One region of the Paenibacillus sp. FSL H8-0260 genome, then DNA from elsewhere that is predicted to be linked to it. Evidence: a T-box and tRNA genes for the amino acid it is inferred to sense, from the RefSeq annotation. Region 1 holds a T-box; the other holds one or more tRNA genes.
The links. A T-box is a leader RNA that pairs with one kind of tRNA and senses whether it is charged. The one in region 1 lies ahead of pheS (phenylalanine--tRNA ligase subunit alpha), so its partner is inferred to be a tRNA-Phe.
Positions count from the first base shown of each region.

Region 2: it has a tRNA-Phe gene. The T-box ahead of pheS (phenylalanine--tRNA ligase subunit alpha) is inferred to sense a tRNA for this amino acid. The anticodon was not compared.

Region 1 covers NZ_CP150298.1:1,952,536-1,962,213, reverse strand. Annotated here, with positions in the region: gene MHI51_RS08375 (hypothetical protein) at 1-1,050, opposite strand, end outside; gene pheT (phenylalanine--tRNA ligase subunit beta) at 1,250-3,694, opposite strand; gene pheS (phenylalanine--tRNA ligase subunit alpha) at 3,813-4,847, opposite strand; T-box leader at 4,908-5,193, opposite strand; gene MHI51_RS08360 (hypothetical protein) at 5,459-8,041, shown strand; gene MHI51_RS08355 (efflux RND transporter periplasmic adaptor subunit) at 8,044-9,504, shown strand; gene MHI51_RS08350 (ABC transporter ATP-binding protein) at 9,501-9,678, shown strand, end outside.
Region 2 covers NZ_CP150298.1:139,947-149,624, forward strand. Annotated here, with positions in the region: rRNA gene MHI51_RS00665 (16S ribosomal RNA) at 234-1,791, shown strand; rRNA gene rrf (5S ribosomal RNA) at 1,916-2,032, shown strand; tRNA gene MHI51_RS00675 (tRNA-Ile) at 2,079-2,155, shown strand; tRNA gene MHI51_RS00680 (tRNA-Ala) at 2,180-2,255, shown strand; rRNA gene MHI51_RS00685 (23S ribosomal RNA) at 2,424-5,349, shown strand; tRNA gene MHI51_RS00690 (tRNA-Ser) at 5,432-5,523, shown strand; tRNA gene MHI51_RS00695 (tRNA-Met) at 5,554-5,630, shown strand; tRNA gene MHI51_RS00700 (tRNA-Val) at 5,639-5,714, shown strand; tRNA gene MHI51_RS00705 (tRNA-Thr) at 5,747-5,822, shown strand; tRNA gene MHI51_RS00710 (tRNA-Asp) at 5,837-5,914, shown strand; tRNA gene MHI51_RS00715 (tRNA-Phe) at 5,977-6,049, shown strand; tRNA gene MHI51_RS00720 (tRNA-Tyr) at 6,058-6,143, shown strand; tRNA gene MHI51_RS00725 (tRNA-Lys) at 6,149-6,221, shown strand; gene MHI51_RS00730 (CdaR family transcriptional regulator) at 6,371-7,465, shown strand; gene MHI51_RS00735 (ABC transporter ATP-binding protein) at 7,577-8,698, shown strand; gene hprK (HPr(Ser) kinase/phosphatase) at 8,909-9,678, shown strand, end outside.

The DNA of each region.
Region 1 (9,678 bases):
CTTAAGACTGGCTTCAGCTGCACGTAATCTGGACTGAAGTTGCCCTGTCCCACCACGAAGCTCAGCCAGCTGTTTTTCCAGCTCTTGAATATTTTGCTTATGTCTATGCTCTTGAGTGCCTTGTGACTGCCGCAGTTCCTTATTCTTGGTTTGTTCCCGCTGCAGTGCTTCACGTTCTTCCGCCAGCTCTTTGCTCAACTTCGCTTTGGTACTCTCAAGCTCTTTACCTAACGTCAACTTGGTATCCTCAAGCTCCTTACCCAGCGCCAATCTGGTATCTTCGAGTTCTTTACCTAATGTAGACTTGGTAACCTCAAGCTCTTCCTCCAGTGTTGACTTGGTCTCGGTCAGCTCAAGCTGCAGAGCAGACAGCGTGTCTGTCTTCTCCTTGGTCAGCGTCTCCCGGATGTTCTCCAGCTCTTGCAGATGAGCAGCCTTCTGCTCCTCCAGCTGCTGCAAGCGGATGGCTTCCGCCTTCGCCAGTTCCTGCCGCTGGTGTTCACGACTAGCTGCCTGCTCTTCTTCGTAGCTTGTCCGCAGTGCTTGCAGCTCTATCTCGCGCTCAAGCAATTCTTCTTCCAGCTTCTTACGTGCAGCTTCCACAGCTTGCACTGCCTCCTGAAGCTGTTCCGCATGTACCTTGCGTTCATTCTCCTGAATCTCCAAATGCCGCTTACGTTCTTCCTCCGCAGCAGCAATCAGTCGCCCAGCCTCTTCTTTGGCCGCAGCTTCAAGTCGCTCGAATTCTTCTTGCCGCTCCCGCTGTACCTCCAGCAGGCGAGATACTTCCAATCGCAGTTCACTGCGTTCACCTGTCATCATGTTTAGTTCATTTTTGAAGTCCTGAACCTGAATAGCCTGCTCCGCCATATGTACAGCTGCAAGCACCGCTATACGCGGTGTGTCCAGTCTGGTGTGAGATTTAGAAATCGTGCGCATATGTTCATCAACATAACGGGCCACTTGTTTCATATATTCAGTACTGCTTCCGACGAGTTTATAGGAAGTTCCGTATATCTCCACGGCGACACGTGTCCGGTCCATAGCCACAGTTGTGCCCTCCTTTGTATGTGTGCGGATTCTAAGCTAGTTTCACTTCTTCTATTGTAGCTTTTTTGGTAAGCATTTGGCAAAATCCCTAATATTCAATAGATTATGGCTGATATTCTCCGCTTTGCACTCTACCTAGAAAAAGCCGCAGCGAATCTCAGTTTCTAAATGGATTCGCTGCGGCTTTACACAATTCCTGCTACTTTCTTAATTCTGCACCAAAAGTTTGTTGAAGAGATGCTAATACCTTCTCATGCACCTCTCCTACTTCCTCATCAGTCAGTGTATGTTCACTATGACGATACAGCAGTGAGATCGCGATGCTCTTCTTTCCATTCTCCAGCTTACCACCAGTATAAACGTCAAATACCTGTACGGACTGGAGCAAAGAACCTCCGTTATCGCGGATGGAAGCTAGCAGATCGCCCGCTGGTACAGCGGAATCCACGACCACAGCAATATCCCGCTCCATTCCTGGGAAACGCGGAAGCTCATTATATTGCAAACGGCTTTGCGCACTTTCATATAACGGCTGCAATAAGATTTCCGCCGCATAAGTATCCACCAGATCCAGCTGTCTTTGCAGATCCGGATGAATCTGTCCCATCGTTCCGATCTTCACACGACCCTCGTTTCCGAGTAAATATACCGACGCGGAACGCCCAGGATGATATCCTTCTGGACTATCTCCTACATAGACGATTTTATCGGTCAGCCCTAAATGAGTAAATACCGTTTCCAGCGCGCCCTTCAAATCAAAGAAGTCCACAGGCTGTGCCGAAACATTCCATTGCTTCACTGTTAAGCTTCCGCTAAGCAGCAGCCCCAGCACCGGCAGTTCGCGTGGCTGACGAGTCAACTGTTCTTCATCCGTGAAGAAGACGTTGCCGATTTCAAACAATGCCAAGTCGCTTTGACGACGATTGGTATTGTAGCTGGCAATATCCAAGAGTTGTGGTAGAAGGCTGGTACGCAGTACGCTGCGTTCTTCACTCATCGGCATAGCCAGCTTCACCGCTACTGCTCCTTCTGATAACTCAGGGAACATTGTGCTTTGTTGCGGCTGGATGAAGGAGTAACCCATCACCTCTTGGTAACCGCCATGTGACAATAGGCGACGCAGTTCACGACGGAGCGCTTGCTTGTGAGTTAGTGCTCCTGGTGTTGTAATTCCTTCAATTAGAGTCGTTGGAATATTGTCATACCCGTACAGGCGGGCAATTTCTTCAATAAGATCAACATCATAGCTGATATCGCCTCGTCTGGTTGGGACTTGAACTTCAATCAGCCCTTGTGCGGTATCTCCACATTTGAAATGTAGACGGCCAAACAATGTCTTCACTTCCAACAAGGACAAATCCGTTCCCAGATAACGATTCAGTTTCTCTAAGGACAAGGTGAGAACCTTCTCTTGAACAGCGTCAGTTCCTGCTTGCACGATGCCTTCATGGACCGATCCGCCAGCATAACGTGCAATCAGTACGGCTGCACGGTTCAATGCAGGAATAACTGCACTTGGATCCACCTCCTTCTCGAAACGAAGGGAGGCTTCCGAGCGAAGTCCCAATTGACGCGAGGTTTTACGAATCGTTCCTCCATCAAACTTAGCAGATTCCAGAACAAGGTTTACCGTCTCAGCAGTAACCTCTGTATCCCGTCCACCCATTACTCCGGCCAGACCTACAGCTTTTACTCCATCAGCGATAACGAGCATTTGCGGCTCTAGCTTACGCTCTTGACCGTCAAGTGTAACCAAAACTTCACCTTCATGAGCAAGACGAACGCCGAGTTCTCCACCTTGTACTTTATCTGCATCAAAAGCATGCAGCGGCTGTCCATATTCCAGCATCACATAATTGGTAATGTCCACGATATTATTAATTGGACGAACCCCAGCAGCCATCAGACGATTCTGAATCCACAGCGGTGATGGTGCAGGTTTAACACCTGCAATATAACGAACTGCATAATGGCTGCAGTATTCTTCATCTTCAATCTTGACGGAAATGGAATCCGCAGCAGGACCACTGATCTCAATCATTTCGCTTTTTGGATCAGGTAATTTAACTTCACGCCCAAGAATTGCACTTACTTCATAAGCAGCACCAATCATGCTGAGGCAATCTGAACGGTTCGGAGTCAGATCGAATTCCAGAATCTCGTCATCTAAACCGAGGACCTTGGAAATATCCTGACCAATCTCTGTCCCTTCAGGCAGCACAAGAATACCTTCTTGTTGCTCTTTTGGAAGCAATTTATCATTCAGTCCCAATTCTTTGGCCGAGCAGATCATTCCTTGCGACAGGACACCGCGCAGCTTGGCTTTTTTGATATCCAGTCCTGGCAGCTTTGCGCCAACCATTGCTACAGGTACAGTTTGACCTGCAGCTACATTTTTTGCGCCACAAACGATTTGTAGCTCCTCATCTTGGCCCACATCCACGATACATACGTTCAGCTTGTCTGCATCAGGATGTTTTTCCTTTGATTTTACATAGCCGGTTACGATGCCGGAAATGCCTTTATTGCGGCGCTCTACGCCGTCAATCTCAATGCCGGCAGCGGTAATCTTCTCCGCTAGCTGTTCGGCGGTTACTCCTTCAATCGATGTATAATCAGCCAACCATCCGGTTGATACTTTCATATCCGCTCACTTCCTTTATGTTTCAGATGTATTTATTTCACTGTCGTTCGCGCTGCTTCCTGTGGGAGAACGCTCCAAAGCCATTCTCCGCCACTATCAGCCAGCGCGCCCACAAAAACTAAACGCCCTTGAATTGCTTCACAAAACTCATGTCATTACTATAGAAATGTCGGATGTCATCGATGCCGTATTTAAGCATTGCAATCCGCTCTACACCCATTCCGAAAGCGAAGCCGCTGTACTCAGCAGGATCATAGCCACCCATTTTCAGTACATTTGGATGCACCATACCTGCGCCAAGGATTTCTAACCATCCGCTTTGCTTGCATAGTCTGCAGCCATCGCCGCCACATTTGAAGCAGCTTACATCTACTTCAACACTTGGCTCAGTGAATGGGAAAAAGCTCGGACGAAGACGAATGCCTGTATTCGGTCCAAACATCTCCTGCACAAATTGTTGCAGGGTGCCCTTCAGATCACTCATTCGAATGTTACTTCCAATGACCAAACCTTCGATTTGGTGGAACTGGAAGGAATGCGTTGCATCATCATCATCACGGCGGAATACTTTACCCGGGCAGATGATTTTTACCGGAGCTTCACCGTTCATAGCCTGCATAGTACGAATCTGTACCGGCGAGGTTTGTGTGCGCATTAACAGGTCATCCGTTAAATAGAAAGAATCCTGCATATCACGTGCCGGGTGATTCTTAGGCAGATTTAGAGCTTCAAAGTTATAATAATCGGTCTCTACTTCCGGGCCTTCAGCTACACGGTAGCCCATGCCGATAAAAATATCCTCAATCTCCTGTACGACTCTGCTAAGCGGGTGAATGCCCCCTTGCTGCATACGGCGACCCGGTAAGGTTACGTCTACTTTTTCAGCCTGCAGACGTTGCTGGGTTTCCTGCTCTTGAAAAGCCTCCTGCTTTGCGCCGATAATCTCCTCAATAGCACTGCGAACCTGATTCGCTACTTGCCCGATTACCGGACGTTCCTCAGCACTAAGTCCTCCCATACCGCGCAGAACCTCTGTAAGCTCACCTTTTTTACCGAGATACTTCACTCTTAGATCATTTAGTACCTGCGGATCCATAACCTCCTGCAGCTTAGCCAGCGCTTCAACCTTCAATGCTTCCAACTTCTCTTTCATGGCCGTGTACAGCCCCCTTCAATCATTGTCTAGTTCAACAAAAAAAGGCCTTTCCTCCCGGTAAGGGACGAAAAGACCGTGGTACCACCCTTGTTAGACAAGCTGATCTGTTCCCCTTAAGAGCTTCATTCCCTCTTTTGGCTGGACAGATACCTATCTCACTTTATACAGAAATAACGGTCTGTGACCGGTATCCCCTACCCTTCCCTATTAGACAGCTTAAGGAATTCAGGGAACTGCTCCGGAGTGAACTTCGACAGCTCTGCTTCTTAGAAACGCTCTCAATCCGCGGCGTCTCCTCCCTGTAAGTCAGGCACTGTGTACTCTTCTCCATCACTGCATTTCACAATTCATGCTAATTGTCAGGTATCTCTTTACTACAAGAGATATGTCTCTTTATTATATGCAAAATCTGTCGTTTTGACAAGCTGGACAAAATTAGGCTAATTTTTATCTTCTTTTAAGCTGGCTTTAAGCTTCAGAGCCATTTTCCCAACTTTTCTTCAGCTAACATTCAGCGGAGCTTGATAATTTCCATTACTAGGAAGGCTTGCTTATCCACTCGGGTGCACCTTCGCAGACTATTAACTATCCTATTGGGAGGAAATCAAATGCATGTACGGAGAATAAAAGTAGCCGCGGTGCTGCTAAGCACAGCTGTGCTTAGCCAATCTGCAGCGTATGGAGCTCATGCCGCTTCGGCCGGGACTACATCCACCAAAATAGCAACAACAGCTTCCGTATCCGCTCTGGATAAACTAGGCTCCATAGCCTTGAAGACTAACATCAGCGCAAAGCTGACGGATGTCAGCTTATTAACTCAGGATGGCGGAAATATTCTTACATACACACTCAGCTACTCTAATGGAAGCAACGCTAGCCTCAATCTGGTGGACTTTTTCTCCAAAGTAACTACTAGCGGCGGTACAGTTATTCAAGGAAGCTCTATTACCAGCAGTGCAACCATCAAATCTATTGCCGCGAAAAGCAGTCAATCTATCACCTACTATGTAAACATCGGCAAATCCACCTCTTTAAACGGGGTCAAAATTTCATTGTACGGATGGGACTTCAACACCACCGATTATCAAAAAAAGCTAGGGAACTTCACCGTACCAACAGGATATTCACAAGCTGTCGCCAGAGGGCAGAGTAAAAAGATCACCCTAAACAATCTCCCTGTAACCACCAAGGCAGAGAGCCTGCAAATTTATAAATATAACGGTAAGGTCTATGCCAAGGTTGGCGTTAGCTTCACTAATCAAGGAACCAAGGTACTCAGTGATACTGGACTTAAAGGATACCTCGCTTCCGCTGGAGGATCTGTATTTGAACTCGCACTTGATGACACCAGCACCAGCTATAAAGTACAGCCTCAGGAAAAGAAGACGATCTACTATTTGACGGAAATCCCTTCTTATATGAAGACAGACAACATGGCGCTGCAATTTGCCGGAGAAGATGCCTCATTAAAAATAGCGTTGCCGGTTGTCGCCTACAATCTCCCCGCTGCAACAACACCGGATCTTGTCGTAGCCAGCAATGTCACGAAGAAGCTTACAATCAGCAATAATACAGTCGAAACACAGCTGAAAACGGCTAACGTCTATGCTGACAATGGCAACGCAAAGTGGACACTACAGTTCCGCATCAAAAATAGCGGCAACAAAGCAGTGAATGTGCCTGCCTATGAACTTGCTATTAAAGCCGCTGAAGGGTATAGCTTTCCGGTAGATACGAAGGATTTTGCCAGCCTAACATTGAAACCGCTTGAAGAAAAGATTATTGAACTCAGCGCAGATGTACCACTCACACTCAATCAAGGAACATTGCAGCTGCAAATGACTGAGCCGGCTGCTGAGGGCAAGATCATTTTTCCTACCGCCTATTATCAGATCCCTTACACGCTGCAAACTAACAATTGGCAGGACACGGAATACCCCATTGAGAACAGTCACGGTACATTTGTTGTCAAAATTGCAAACATTCAAAGACTCCCTTGGTCTGACAAAGACCAGATCGTGGCTAAAATCAACATTCGCAACACTAAATCAACCTCTGTTCAGCTTCCTGCGCTTACAAGTGTCGTCAAAGCTGGAGAAAGTGACATCAGCAGCACTTCCCAGGTTGTCTCAGAAAGTACGCAAACCATCCTCGGTCCAAATGAATCGGCTGCTGTGTATGTCGTAGCCAATGTTCCTTATAGCTATACTTTCAATCAATTAAAAATCACCCTGCAAGAAACTTCAGGTGAAAGTAAGCTTAACTTCCTTTCTCTAAGTACTACCCAACTGGACAGCCGGGTACAGAGTGTTGCAGCTGAAAATTCTTTCCATCTTGAGCTTGAAGGTAAAAAAGCGGAATTACTTGTACGCCGGAACCTCGTGTACCCAGGTACAGATTCAAATCTCTTGTACACAGAACTAGAAATGAACAGTGAGGAATCGCGTAAATCCGAACAGGCTCAACTCGTAGCCTATTACAAAACACAAGACAATCAATATTATGAAGCCGAAGTCACCCAGTCCAAAACCTCCACCAGTCCTAACGGAAAAAGTCTGGTCACCCTCTGGAGTAAGCTCCCTCTCGGTATAGATCCAGCGAACCTTGTCCTTTACATCGGGGAGGGTGTTTCTGAAGGCAAGCTTACCGCTCCTGACGGTCAATCGACGGGTTACATCAATACGGTATCGCTTGGACTGAACCAGTTGGGGGTGGAGCCCAAAGGCAATCTTTTGAACGTGGAAATGTTTCCTTATACCCTATCCGTTACAAATGCAGTCGCCACCGTCACCGCTGGTAAAGATACGCTCAGCACTGTCCTAACCTACAACATGTCAGCCAGCACGCTTTATGAATCAGGCACCTATGAGCACAAACTGGTGTTGGAGCTGATTGACCCCTTAGGACAAAGCATGGAAAAAACATTAACGCTTGGCACAGATCTACAATTAGGTACCTTCAAGTCGTACACCACAACCTTCACAAGCAGCCTGTACAAAACACTGGGTGGCGGCGCAATCCGGTTGAATCTATACGACGAATTCCAAGGCCATCGAAATCTGCTGGGAACACAAACCTATGTTGTCACTTATCAGGCGGCATCAACGACTTCGAACAGCAACTCTACTTCTGGCACAGAACCAGACACCAGCAATACATCGGGCATTAATATGATGAGCTATGGAGGATAGAAATGAAGAAGAAAAAAATAGTGTTCTGGACTCTTGGAGTTGTAGTTGTAGCCACAGCAGGAATGCTGGTTTATACATTGTTACCTGATAAGAACAGTCAAGCCGCTGAAGTGCCTGTTAACACAGCTACCGTTACAAAGGGCGATATCGTAGTTAGTGTATCCGGAGCCGGCTCCGTGATTGCTACAGAAACTGGTAAAGTAAAAACGAAGGACAGCGGGACCGCAGCTGAGGTTCTTGTCAAAGAGGGCGATCTCGTGAAAAAAGGCCAGACTTTGATTACCTTTGAAGGCAATGATCTGAGTGACAATCTTAAGCAGGAGCAAACTTCACTTGCCTCGCTTGAGACCGATCTTGAGGACAAGCAGGAGCAATATAAGAAGCTGGCCGTGGCAGGTGCATCAGAAGATGAGCTAGGCAATGCCAAACGTTCGATTGAAAAGGCCAAAACCGACATTTCGGCGCAACAGGAAAAAATAGCTTCTGTCCAAGAAGATATGCTTCCTCCTGATCCGTTAACGGCTCCTATTGATGGAACTGTAACGACAGTTAATATTGCAAGCGGCGAAAAAGCCATGGACGGCTCTGAACTCATCGACATTACCGATTATGCTAATTTAAGTGTAGTTGTGCAGGTGGATGAGCTTGATATTCCTACTGTAAAGCTAGGGATGCCTGCCACTATTTCATTGGATGCTCTGCCTGATACGGAATTCAAGGGAACGGTTACGAAAATAGCTAATGAGGGCACCGCCTCAAACGGTGTTTCCCTCTTCGATGTTACCATAGGTCTAACAAGCTCCGAAGGTGCTCTTGTTGGAATGTCTGCGGAAGTTTCAGTAACCACTGCTGAGAAAAAGGATGTATTAACAGTACCTATTGAAGCTGTACAAGAAAGAAACGGAAAATACACAGTTTCTATTCCTCTAGCAGCGGGTTCAGTCACAACTTCCAAAACTGCTGGCGAGGGCCAAGTACCAATGCCTAGCGGTGCCCCTGACGCCCGCGGCGGCGCTATGCCCAGCGGGGCTCCTGACGCCCGCGACGGCGCTATGCCCAGCGGGGCTCCTGACGCTCGCGGCGGCGCTATGCCCAGCGGGGCTTCTGATGCTCGCGGCGGCGCTATGCCCAGCGGGGCTCCTGACGCTCGCAGCGGCGCTGCCGGTGGAAGAAATCGCGGCAATAGCTCAGGACAGATGGTCACTGTCGAAGTGGGTCTCCATGATGAGAGCAGCATTGAAATTGTCAGCGGACTCCATGAAGGGGACCAGGTGATCATCCCTACCGTAATCTCTACGAAAACCGGAACAACCAGCACGGAAACGGAAACTAGAGGTGGTATGGGCAGTATGGGTGGCGCTGGCTTCGGCGGCAGTGGCTTTAGTGGGGGTGGCGGCTTCACCGGAGGTGGCGCTGGTGGTATGGGCAGCGCACCAGGTGGTGGCGGAGGTGGCGGCAGATGAGTGCTTCAGCACCTCTGATCGAAGTTCACGACATGTCCCACGGCTACACAATGGCCGGAGAAACCATGACGGTCTTAAATAGCCTTTCCTTTACAATTGATCTGGGGGAGTTCGTAGCTATTATTGGTCCCTCCGGTTCTGGTAAATCAACACTCATGAATATGCTTGGTTGCC
Region 2 (9,678 bases), 1.8 Mb from region 1:
CTTGCTGAAATGGTCAAGCAAAAAAAGAAATTAAAAAAATGCTTGACGAAAACAAAGGCGCTGTGATATATTATAAAGGTCGCTGCTGACAAGCAACGACGACGAAAGATGAGACATTGATCTTTGAAAACTGAACAACGAGTGAGTGGGAAATCACGTAAGTGAAATCCAAAATTAGAGAATTGATTTTCTCGTCAGATGTTTCAAAATGAGCATATCGCTCTTTTCAATACTAATTGGAGAGTTTGATCCTGGCTCAGGACGAACGCTGGCGGCGTGCCTAATACATGCAAGTCGAGCGGAGTCATTTTGAAAGCTTGCTTTCAAAATGACTTAGCGGCGGACGGGTGAGTAACACGTAGGCAACCTGCCCTTCAGACTGGGATAACTACCGGAAACGGTAGCTAATACCGGATAATTTCTTTTTTCTCCTGAGAGAAGAATGAAAGACGGAGCAATCTGTCACTGAGGGATGGGCCTGCGGCGCATTAGCTAGTTGGTGGGGTAACGGCCCACCAAGGCGACGATGCGTAGCCGACCTGAGAGGGTGAACGGCCACACTGGGACTGAGACACGGCCCAGACTCCTACGGGAGGCAGCAGTAGGGAATCTTCCGCAATGGGCGAAAGCCTGACGGAGCAACGCCGCGTGAGTGATGAAGGTTTTCGGATCGTAAAGCTCTGTTGCCAGGGAAGAACGTCCGGTAGAGTAACTGCTACCGGAGTGACGGTACCTGAGAAGAAAGCCCCGGCTAACTACGTGCCAGCAGCCGCGGTAATACGTAGGGGGCAAGCGTTGTCCGGAATTATTGGGCGTAAAGCGCGCGCAGGCGGCTATTTAAGTCTGGTGTTTAAACCTTGGGCTCAACCTGAGGTCGCACTGGAAACTGGGTGGCTTGAGTACAGAAGAGGAAAGTGGAATTCCACGTGTAGCGGTGAAATGCGTAGATATGTGGAGGAACACCAGTGGCGAAGGCGACTTTCTGGGCTGTAACTGACGCTGAGGCGCGAAAGCGTGGGGAGCAAACAGGATTAGATACCCTGGTAGTCCACGCCGTAAACGATGAGTGCTAGGTGTTAGGGGTTTCGATACCCTTGGTGCCGAAGTTAACACAGTAAGCACTCCGCCTGGGGAGTACGGTCGCAAGACTGAAACTCAAAGGAATTGACGGGGACCCGCACAAGCAGTGGAGTATGTGGTTTAATTCGAAGCAACGCGAAGAACCTTACCAGGTCTTGACATCCCTCTGAATCCACTAGAGATAGTGGCGGCCTTCGGGACAGAGGAGACAGGTGGTGCATGGTTGTCGTCAGCTCGTGTCGTGAGATGTTGGGTTAAGTCCCGCAACGAGCGCAACCCTTAACTTTAGTTGCCAGCAGGTTAAGCTGGGCACTCTAGAGTGACTGCCGGTGACAAACCGGAGGAAGGTGGGGATGACGTCAAATCATCATGCCCCTTATGACCTGGGCTACACACGTACTACAATGGCCGGTACAACGGGAAGCGAAGCCGCGAGGTGGAGCCAATCCCATCAAAGCCGGTCTCAGTTCGGATTGCAGGCTGCAACTCGCCTGCATGAAGTCGGAATTGCTAGTAATCGCGGATCAGCATGCCGCGGTGAATACGTTCCCGGGTCTTGTACACACCGCCCGTCACACCACGAGAGTTTACAACACCCGAAGTCGGTGGGGTAACCCGCAAGGGAGCCAGCCGCCGAAGGTGGGGTAGATGATTGGGGTGAAGTCGTAACAAGGTAGCCGTATCGGAAGGTGCGGCTGGATCACCTCCTTTCTATGGAGAATCGTTCTCTGCAATGAGAACATTCAAATCGGAAGCTAAGCTTCCACAATAGAACCTTCGGGTTCGAACACTCACTCGTGTTCAGTTTTGAAAGAGCAAGTCTCTTTCGTATGCGTTTGGTGGCGATAGCGGAGGGGTTCCACACGTACCCATCCCGAACACGACCGTTAAGCCCTCCAGCGCCGATGGTACTTGGACCGAAGGGTCCTGGGAGAGTAGGACGTTGCCAAGCGGACAACCAATTCATTGGTTGATTCACAATGTTATATATGTTATATGGGCTTTTAGCTCAGTTGGTTAGAGCGCACCTCTGATAAGGGTGAGGTCGGTGGTTCGAGTCCACCAAGGCCCACCATATAACATTATAGAGTAATTTTATGGGGCCATAGCTCAGCTGGGAGAGCGCCTGCCTTGCAAGCAGGAGGTCAGCGGTTCGATCCCGCTTGGCTCCACCATAAATTTTAAATGAATAACTTTTTAAACTTGATCCTTGAAAACTGGATACCGAAACGAATTTGCGTTTTAGAACATCTTTTAGCAACTTGTGTAAGCAAGTAAATGTTATTAGTGAGATGATTCCAAAGAGAATGTCATCGTATGATATTTTCCTGCGGAAAAATCAAGGTTAAGCTAATAAGAGCACACGGAGGATGCCTAGGCGCCAGGAGCCGACGAAGGACGTGGCGAACAACGAAACTGCCTCGGGGAGCTGTAAGCAAGCTTTGATCCGGGGGTGTCCGAATGGGGAAACCCAGCTGTGGTAATTCGCAGTTACTCATACCTGAATACATAGGGTGTGTAGAGGCAGACCAGGGGAACTGAAACATCTAAGTACCCTGAGGAAGAGAAAACAATAGTGATTCCGTCAGTAGCGGCGAGCGAACGCGGAACAGCCTAAACCAAGGGGCTTGCCTCTTGGGGTTGTGGGACGTCTCACATGGAGTTACAAAGGAATATGGTAGGTGAAGAGGTCTGGAAAGGCCCGCGATAGAGGTAAAAGCCCTGTAACCTAAACTGTATTCTCTCCGAGACGGATCCCGAGTAGTGCGGGGCACGTGAAACCCCGTATGAATCCAGCAGGACCATCTGCTAAGGCTAAATACTACCTGGCGACCGATAGTGAAACAGTACCGTGAGGGAAAGGTGAAAAGCACCCCGGAAGGGGAGTGAAATAGAACCTGAAACCGTGTGCTTACAAAAAGTCAGAGCCCTATTAATGGGTGATGGCGTGCCTTTTGTAGAATGAACCGGCGAGTTACGTTTAACATGCAAGGTTAAGCCGAGAAGGTGGAGCCGCAGCGAAAGCGAGTCTGAATAGGGCGATTGAGTATGTGGACGTAGACCCGAAACCGTGTGATCTACCCCTGTCCAGGGTGAAGGTGCGGTAACACGCACTGGAGGCCCGAACCCACGTACGTTGAAAAGTGCGGGGATGAGGTGGGGGTAGCGGAGAAATTCCAATCGAACTCGGAGATAGCTGGTTCTCCCCGAAATAGCTTTAGGGCTAGCCTCGGTATAAGAGTAGTGGAGGTAGAGCACTGATTGGGTGCGGGGTCCGCAAGGATTACCAAGCTCAGTCAAACTCCGAATGCCATATACTTATTGCCGGGAGTCAGACAGTGAGTGCTAAGATCCATTGTCAAAAGGGAAACAGCCCAGACCATCAGCTAAGGTCCCCAAGTGTGTGTTAAGTGGGAAAGGATGTGGAGTTGCACAGACAACCAGGATGTTGGCTTAGAAGCAGCCACCATTGAAAGAGTGCGTAATAGCTCACTGGTCGAGTGACTCTGCGCCGAAAATGTAACGGGGCTAAACACACCACCGAAGCTATGGCTAGATGCTTTGCATCTGGGGTAGGGGAGCGTTGTGTAGGGGTTGAAGGTGTACTGAAAAGAGCGCTGGACACTACACAAGTGAGAATGCCGGTATGAGTAACGAAAAGATCAGTGAGAATCTGATCCGCCGAAAGCCCAAGGTTTCCTGAGGAAGGCTCGTCCGCTCAGGGTAAGTCGGGACCTAAGGCGAGGCCGAAAGGCGTAGTCGAAGGACAACAGTTTGAAATTACTGTACCACCGTAATCCGCTATGAGCGATGGGGTGACGCAGGAGGGTAGTGACGCGGACTGATGGATGTCCGTCTAAGCAGTGAGGCTGATGTGTAGGCAAATCCGCACATCGTTAAGGCTGGGCTGTGATGGGGAGCGAAAATTATAGTAGCGAAGGTCATGATCTCACACTGCCAAGAAAAGCCTCTAGCCAGGAGAAGGTGCCCGTACCGCAAACCGACACAGGTAGGCGAGAAGAGAATTCTAAGGCGCGCGGAAGAACTCTCGTTAAGGAACTCGGCAAAATGACCCCGTAACTTCGGGAGAAGGGGTGCCCCGGTAGTGTGAATAGCACGAGGGGGCCGCAGTGAAAAGGCCCAAGCGACTGTTTAGCAAAAACACAGGTCTGTGCGAAGCCGCAAGGCGAAGTATACGGGCTGACGCCTGCCCGGTGCTGGAAGGTTAAGGGGAGTGGTTAGGGGTAACCCGAAGCTATGAACCGAAGCCCCAGTAAACGGCGGCCGTAACTATAACGGTCCTAAGGTAGCGAAATTCCTTGTCAGGTAAATTCTGACCCGCACGAATGGCGTAACGACTTGGGCGCTGTCTCAACGAGAGATCCGGTGAAATTTTAATACCTGTGAAGATGCAGGTTACCCGCGACAAGACGGAAAGACCCCATGGAGCTTTACTGCAGCTTGATATTGAATTTGGGTACGATCTGTACAGGATAGGTGGGAGCCGTAGAAATCGGAGCGCAAGCTTCGGTGGAGGCGCCGTTGGGATACCACCCTGATCGTATCTAGGTTCTAACCTAGTGCCCTTATCGGGTACGGGGACCGTGTCAGGCGGGCAGTTTGACTGGGGCGGTCGCCTCCTAAAGAGTAACGGAGGCGTTCCAAGGTTCCCTCAGAATGGTTGGAAATCATTCGCAGAGTGCAAAGGCATAAGGGAGCTTGACTGCGAGACCTACAAGTCGAGCAGGGACGAAAGTCGGACTTAGTGATCCGGTGGTACCGCATGGAAGGGCCATCGCTCAACGGATAAAAGCTACCCTGGGGATAACAGGCTTATCTCCCCCAAGAGTCCACATCGACGGGGAGGTTTGGCACCTCGATGTCGGCTCATCGCATCCTGGGGCTGAAGTAGGTCCCAAGGGTTGGGCTGTTCGCCCATTAAAGCGGTACGCGAGCTGGGTTCAGAACGTCGTGAGACAGTTCGGTCCCTATCTGTCGTGGGCGCAGGAAATTTGAGAGGAGCTGTCCTTAGTACGAGAGGACCGGGATGGACGTACCGCTGGTGCACCAGTTGTTCCGCCAGGAGCATGGCTGGGTAGCTACGTACGGACGGGATAAGCGCTGAAAGCATCTAAGCGTGAAGCCCCCCTCAAGATGAGATTTCCCAATTAGTAAGACCCCTTGAAGACGACGAGGTAGATAGGTTGGAGGTGGAAGTGCAGCAATGCATGGAGCTGACCAATACTAATCGGTCGAGGGCTTATCCTATATGTAGAATGCAGATTCGTTTCGGATTCAGTTTTCAGGGAGTCAAATTCCTGTTTGGATTGCTGTGGTACTGATATCGTTTGGAGAGATACCCAAGTGGCTATAAGGGGACCCTCTGCTAAGGGGTTAGACTGCGTAAGCGGTGCGTGGGTTCGAATCCCACTCTCTCCGCCATTTTCAATCCATAGCAATACTAATTATTGTGGCGGTGTAGCTCAGCTGGCTAGAGCGTACGGTTCATACCCGTGAGGTCGGGGGTTCGATCCCCTTCGCCGCTACCATAATACCTGGAGGCTTAGCTCAGCTGGGAGAGCATCTGCCTTACAAGCAGAGGGTCGGGGGTTCGATCCCCTCAGCCTCCACCATTTTCATCTTTTTAGAATTGCTTTTACACCGTGCCGGTGTAGCTCAACTGGTAGAGCAACTGACTTGTAATCAGTAGGTTGGGGGTTCAAGTCCTCTCGCCGGCACCATTTTTTATTAATGCGGAACCGTGGTGTAGTTGGCCTAACATGCCTGCCTGTCACGCAGGAGACCGCGGGTTCGAATCCCGTCGGTTCCGCCATTTTTTCCACAAAATGAGTGGGAAGTGTAAGACTTTTCCGCTTAATTGTCATGTAATCTTATGGCTCGGTAGCTCAGTCGGTAGAGCAGAGGACTGAAAATCCTCGTGTCGGCGGTTCGATTCCGTCCCGAGCCACCTTTTTTGGGGGATTAGCGAAGTGGCCAAACGCATCAGACTGTAAATCTGCTCACGTACGTGTTCGGTGGTTCGAATCCATCATCCCCCACCATTTATGAGCCATTAGCTCAGTTGGTAGAGCACCTGACTTTTAATCAGGGTGTCGAAGGTTCGAGTCCTTCATGGCTCATCCCAAACAGAAAGTCATCACCTTAGGGTGGTGGCTTTTTTTGTGTTTTTATGTCGTATTATAGTAGCGCGCTGCTGTAGTGATTAACATAATATTAGAGAATATGCTAAAATAGGCGAAAAGAGCAAAAGTGGTGGAGTATGGTGACTATGGATAGCGAAACATTGCGGAAAAAGTTAGAGCAGCTCACCGGAAAGAAAACCGGAATCAAGCAGTTAGGTAGGCAACATTCAGCTTCTCTTTTTATTATGGGATTGGAAGCACAGGAACAGCCGGTAATCCATGAGGGTCATCTTTGGGCACCATTATATGAGACTGATGGACGTGTAACCGCTGTCTGGGTGGAATTGGATGGACTTAACTCTTTGGAAATACAATTAGTGAATTATGCAGTTCGAAACTTTGCAATTGCACTAAAAGCTACTGGGGTTAGAGAAGAAGGGGAAGCGGAGGCTCGGCAGCTGGGTATCTGGTTGAACACCGAACTGGAGCAAGAGAAAAATGACTCTGAGATACCCGATGAGATGGCTCTAAAGGGACGTTTATTCGGAGATATGGTTCCATTCCTACTTAGCAGTGAGAATGCACATAGCCCGCAGATCACTTATCGTTCCTTAATGAAGCTGCTGCGCAGCTATTTTGAGAATGAAATTCTGCTTATACCTCTTCAAGAAAAAGAATGGTTAATATTGGCCCGGAAGGAACTACTCACGGGCGGAGATGATAAGGATGAGGAAGAAGAGAGTGTAGATGAAATTCTGGCTCAGACCAGTATGGGCTTACACGAACTGATAGCCAGCGAATGGGTAGGTGTATTCCATTTGGCTGTAGCTCCGGCTATAGTCCCTGTTAAGGGATTGACGGGATCCGTGGCCTTGCTGAGGGAGACCATTGTACTCGGACGTATTTTCCAAGTGGGTGAATATATTCATTTACCTTGGGAGCTGCATTTGGAACGTTTGGTTAACAGCATTCCTGATGCACGGCGTAAACAGTTACTTGGACAGATTGGCGACTATTCTTCCGTATTATCGGATAAAGAGATGCTGATGACCCTGGAGACGTTTTTTGAGATGGATTGTAATGTAAGTGAAACAGCCAAGAAGCTATATATTCATCGCAACACGCTTTTATACCGTCTGGACAAGATAAAACAGGAGACGGGTGCCGATGTGCGTAGCTTTGGGGACGCTGCTATTGTGAAGCTTACTATGCTTTTGTATAAAGTGACGAAAAGGAAATAGGTTTTTTGTGAACGTTACAAATAGCCACCGTGTCCCGTCTAGGGTAATATAAATGTACAAGGAAAAAAGAATTTTTCAATTAATCAATAATTAACTCGAGGGGGAAATACAATGGCAGGCGTACGTTTAGAGCATATTTTCAAAAAATACCCGGGTTCAGATAAAGCAACAGTAATGGATATCAATCTTGATATTAAAGATAAGGAATTTCTAGTATTGGTTGGACCATCCGGTTGCGGTAAATCCACAACTTTGCGTATGATCGCTGGTCTGGAAGAAATCTCCGAAGGTAAAATGTACATTGGCGATCGTGTAGTCAACGACGTTGCACCTAAAGACCGCGATATCGCGATGGTATTCCAATCCTACGCCCTGTATCCGCATATGAGCGTATACCAAAACATGGCTTTCGGTTTGAAACTTCGTAAAGTGAAGAAAGATGAAATCGACAAGAAAGTACGTGAAGCTGCTAGAATTCTCGATATCGAACATTTGCTAGATCGTAAACCAAAAGCACTTTCCGGTGGTCAACGCCAACGTGTCGCTTTGGGACGCGCTATCGTACGTGATCCACAAGTCTTCTTGATGGATGAGCCTCTTTCCAACTTGGATGCTAAACTTCGTGGTCAAATGCGCGCTGAAATCACTAAACTGGTTAAACGCCTTGAAACCACTTGTATCTACGTAACGCATGACCAAACAGAAGCTATGACAATGGGTGACCGTATCGTAGTTATGTATGATGGTATCATTCAACAAGCTGCTTCCCCTGAAGAGTTGTACAATGAACCAACTAACCTGTTCGTAGCTGGATTTATCGGATCCCCTACAATGAACTTTATCAATGGTACTTTGTCCGAAGCAAACGGTTCTATCCGTTTCCGCGCTGAGAACCTTGATGTTGAAGTACCAGGCGGAAAAGCTCAAATCATCCGCAGCAAAGGCTACATTGGCAAAGAAGTAATTATGGGCGTTCGTCCAGAAGATATCCATGAAGAGCCAGTATTCTTGGAAGCTTCCCCGAACACAATCTTTACTTCATTGGTTGATGTAACTGAAAACCTTGGTCACGAAATGCTCCTTTACTTGAGCGGCCTTGGTAAATCTACTGTAATCGCTCGTGTAGATGGACGTTCCACTACTCGCGAAGGCAGCAAGCCAAAATTGGCTATCGATATGAACAAAGTTCACTTCTTCGATAAAGAATCCGAAGTTAACATTCTGTTGGGATAAGATCGCAGGATCTTTTCTCTCTTGATAAAGCCACCCGAAAGGGTGGCTTTATTGTTTAATTAGGGTCGTAATGGATAGGCGTTAAGATTGCATTCACAAGCGTTATCAATTAAGATAGCAGGAGAATTACCTCCGGAATTGTAATGAGATCGCTGTCAACCGGACGCAGTAAGCGGACATATACCGCAGGTGACGAAAGGACGAATTTACATGGCTAAGAAAGTAAAAGTATCTGAATTGGTACAACATTTTCAATTAGAGGTTATTTCCGGCCAGGAAGGTCTAAAACGACCTATTACGGTCGATGACCTGAATCGCCCTGGACTAGAGATTGCTGGTTATTTCGAATATTATCCGGAAGAACGTGTTCAACTATTAGGTAAGACAGAACTCGCATTCTTCTCCATGCTGCCTGAAGCTGAACGTAAAAGTAGGCTTCGTGGAATCTGTAATGACAATACCCCTTGTATCGTAATTACCCGTAGTTTGGATGTGCCACAGGAGTTAATTGATATAAGTAATGAAAAGGGACTTCCTGTGCTTCGTAGCTCGATGGCTACGACTATTTTCTCCAGCCGTTTGACGAGCTTCTTAGAAGGGAGATTAGCCCCTACAGCAACGATTCATGGTGTGCTCTGTGATGTATATGGTGTAGGTATGCTGATTACTGGTAGTAGTGGTATTGGTAAGAGTGAGACAGCCCTTGAACTTGTAAAACGTGGACATAGACTGATCGCTGATGATGCCGTGGAAATCCGCCAGACTTCAGATAACCAGCTGCATGGTACAGCCCCTGAGTTGATCCGTCACTTGTTGGAAATTCGCGGAGTAGGTATCATTAACGTAATGACACTTTTTGGTGCGGGTGCTATCCGTAATCATAAACGGATTACACTTGTCGTTAGATTAGAGGCTTGGCAGCAAGACAAGCAGTATGACCGGCTTGGACTTGATGAGGAAACAACGCGGATTATTGATAC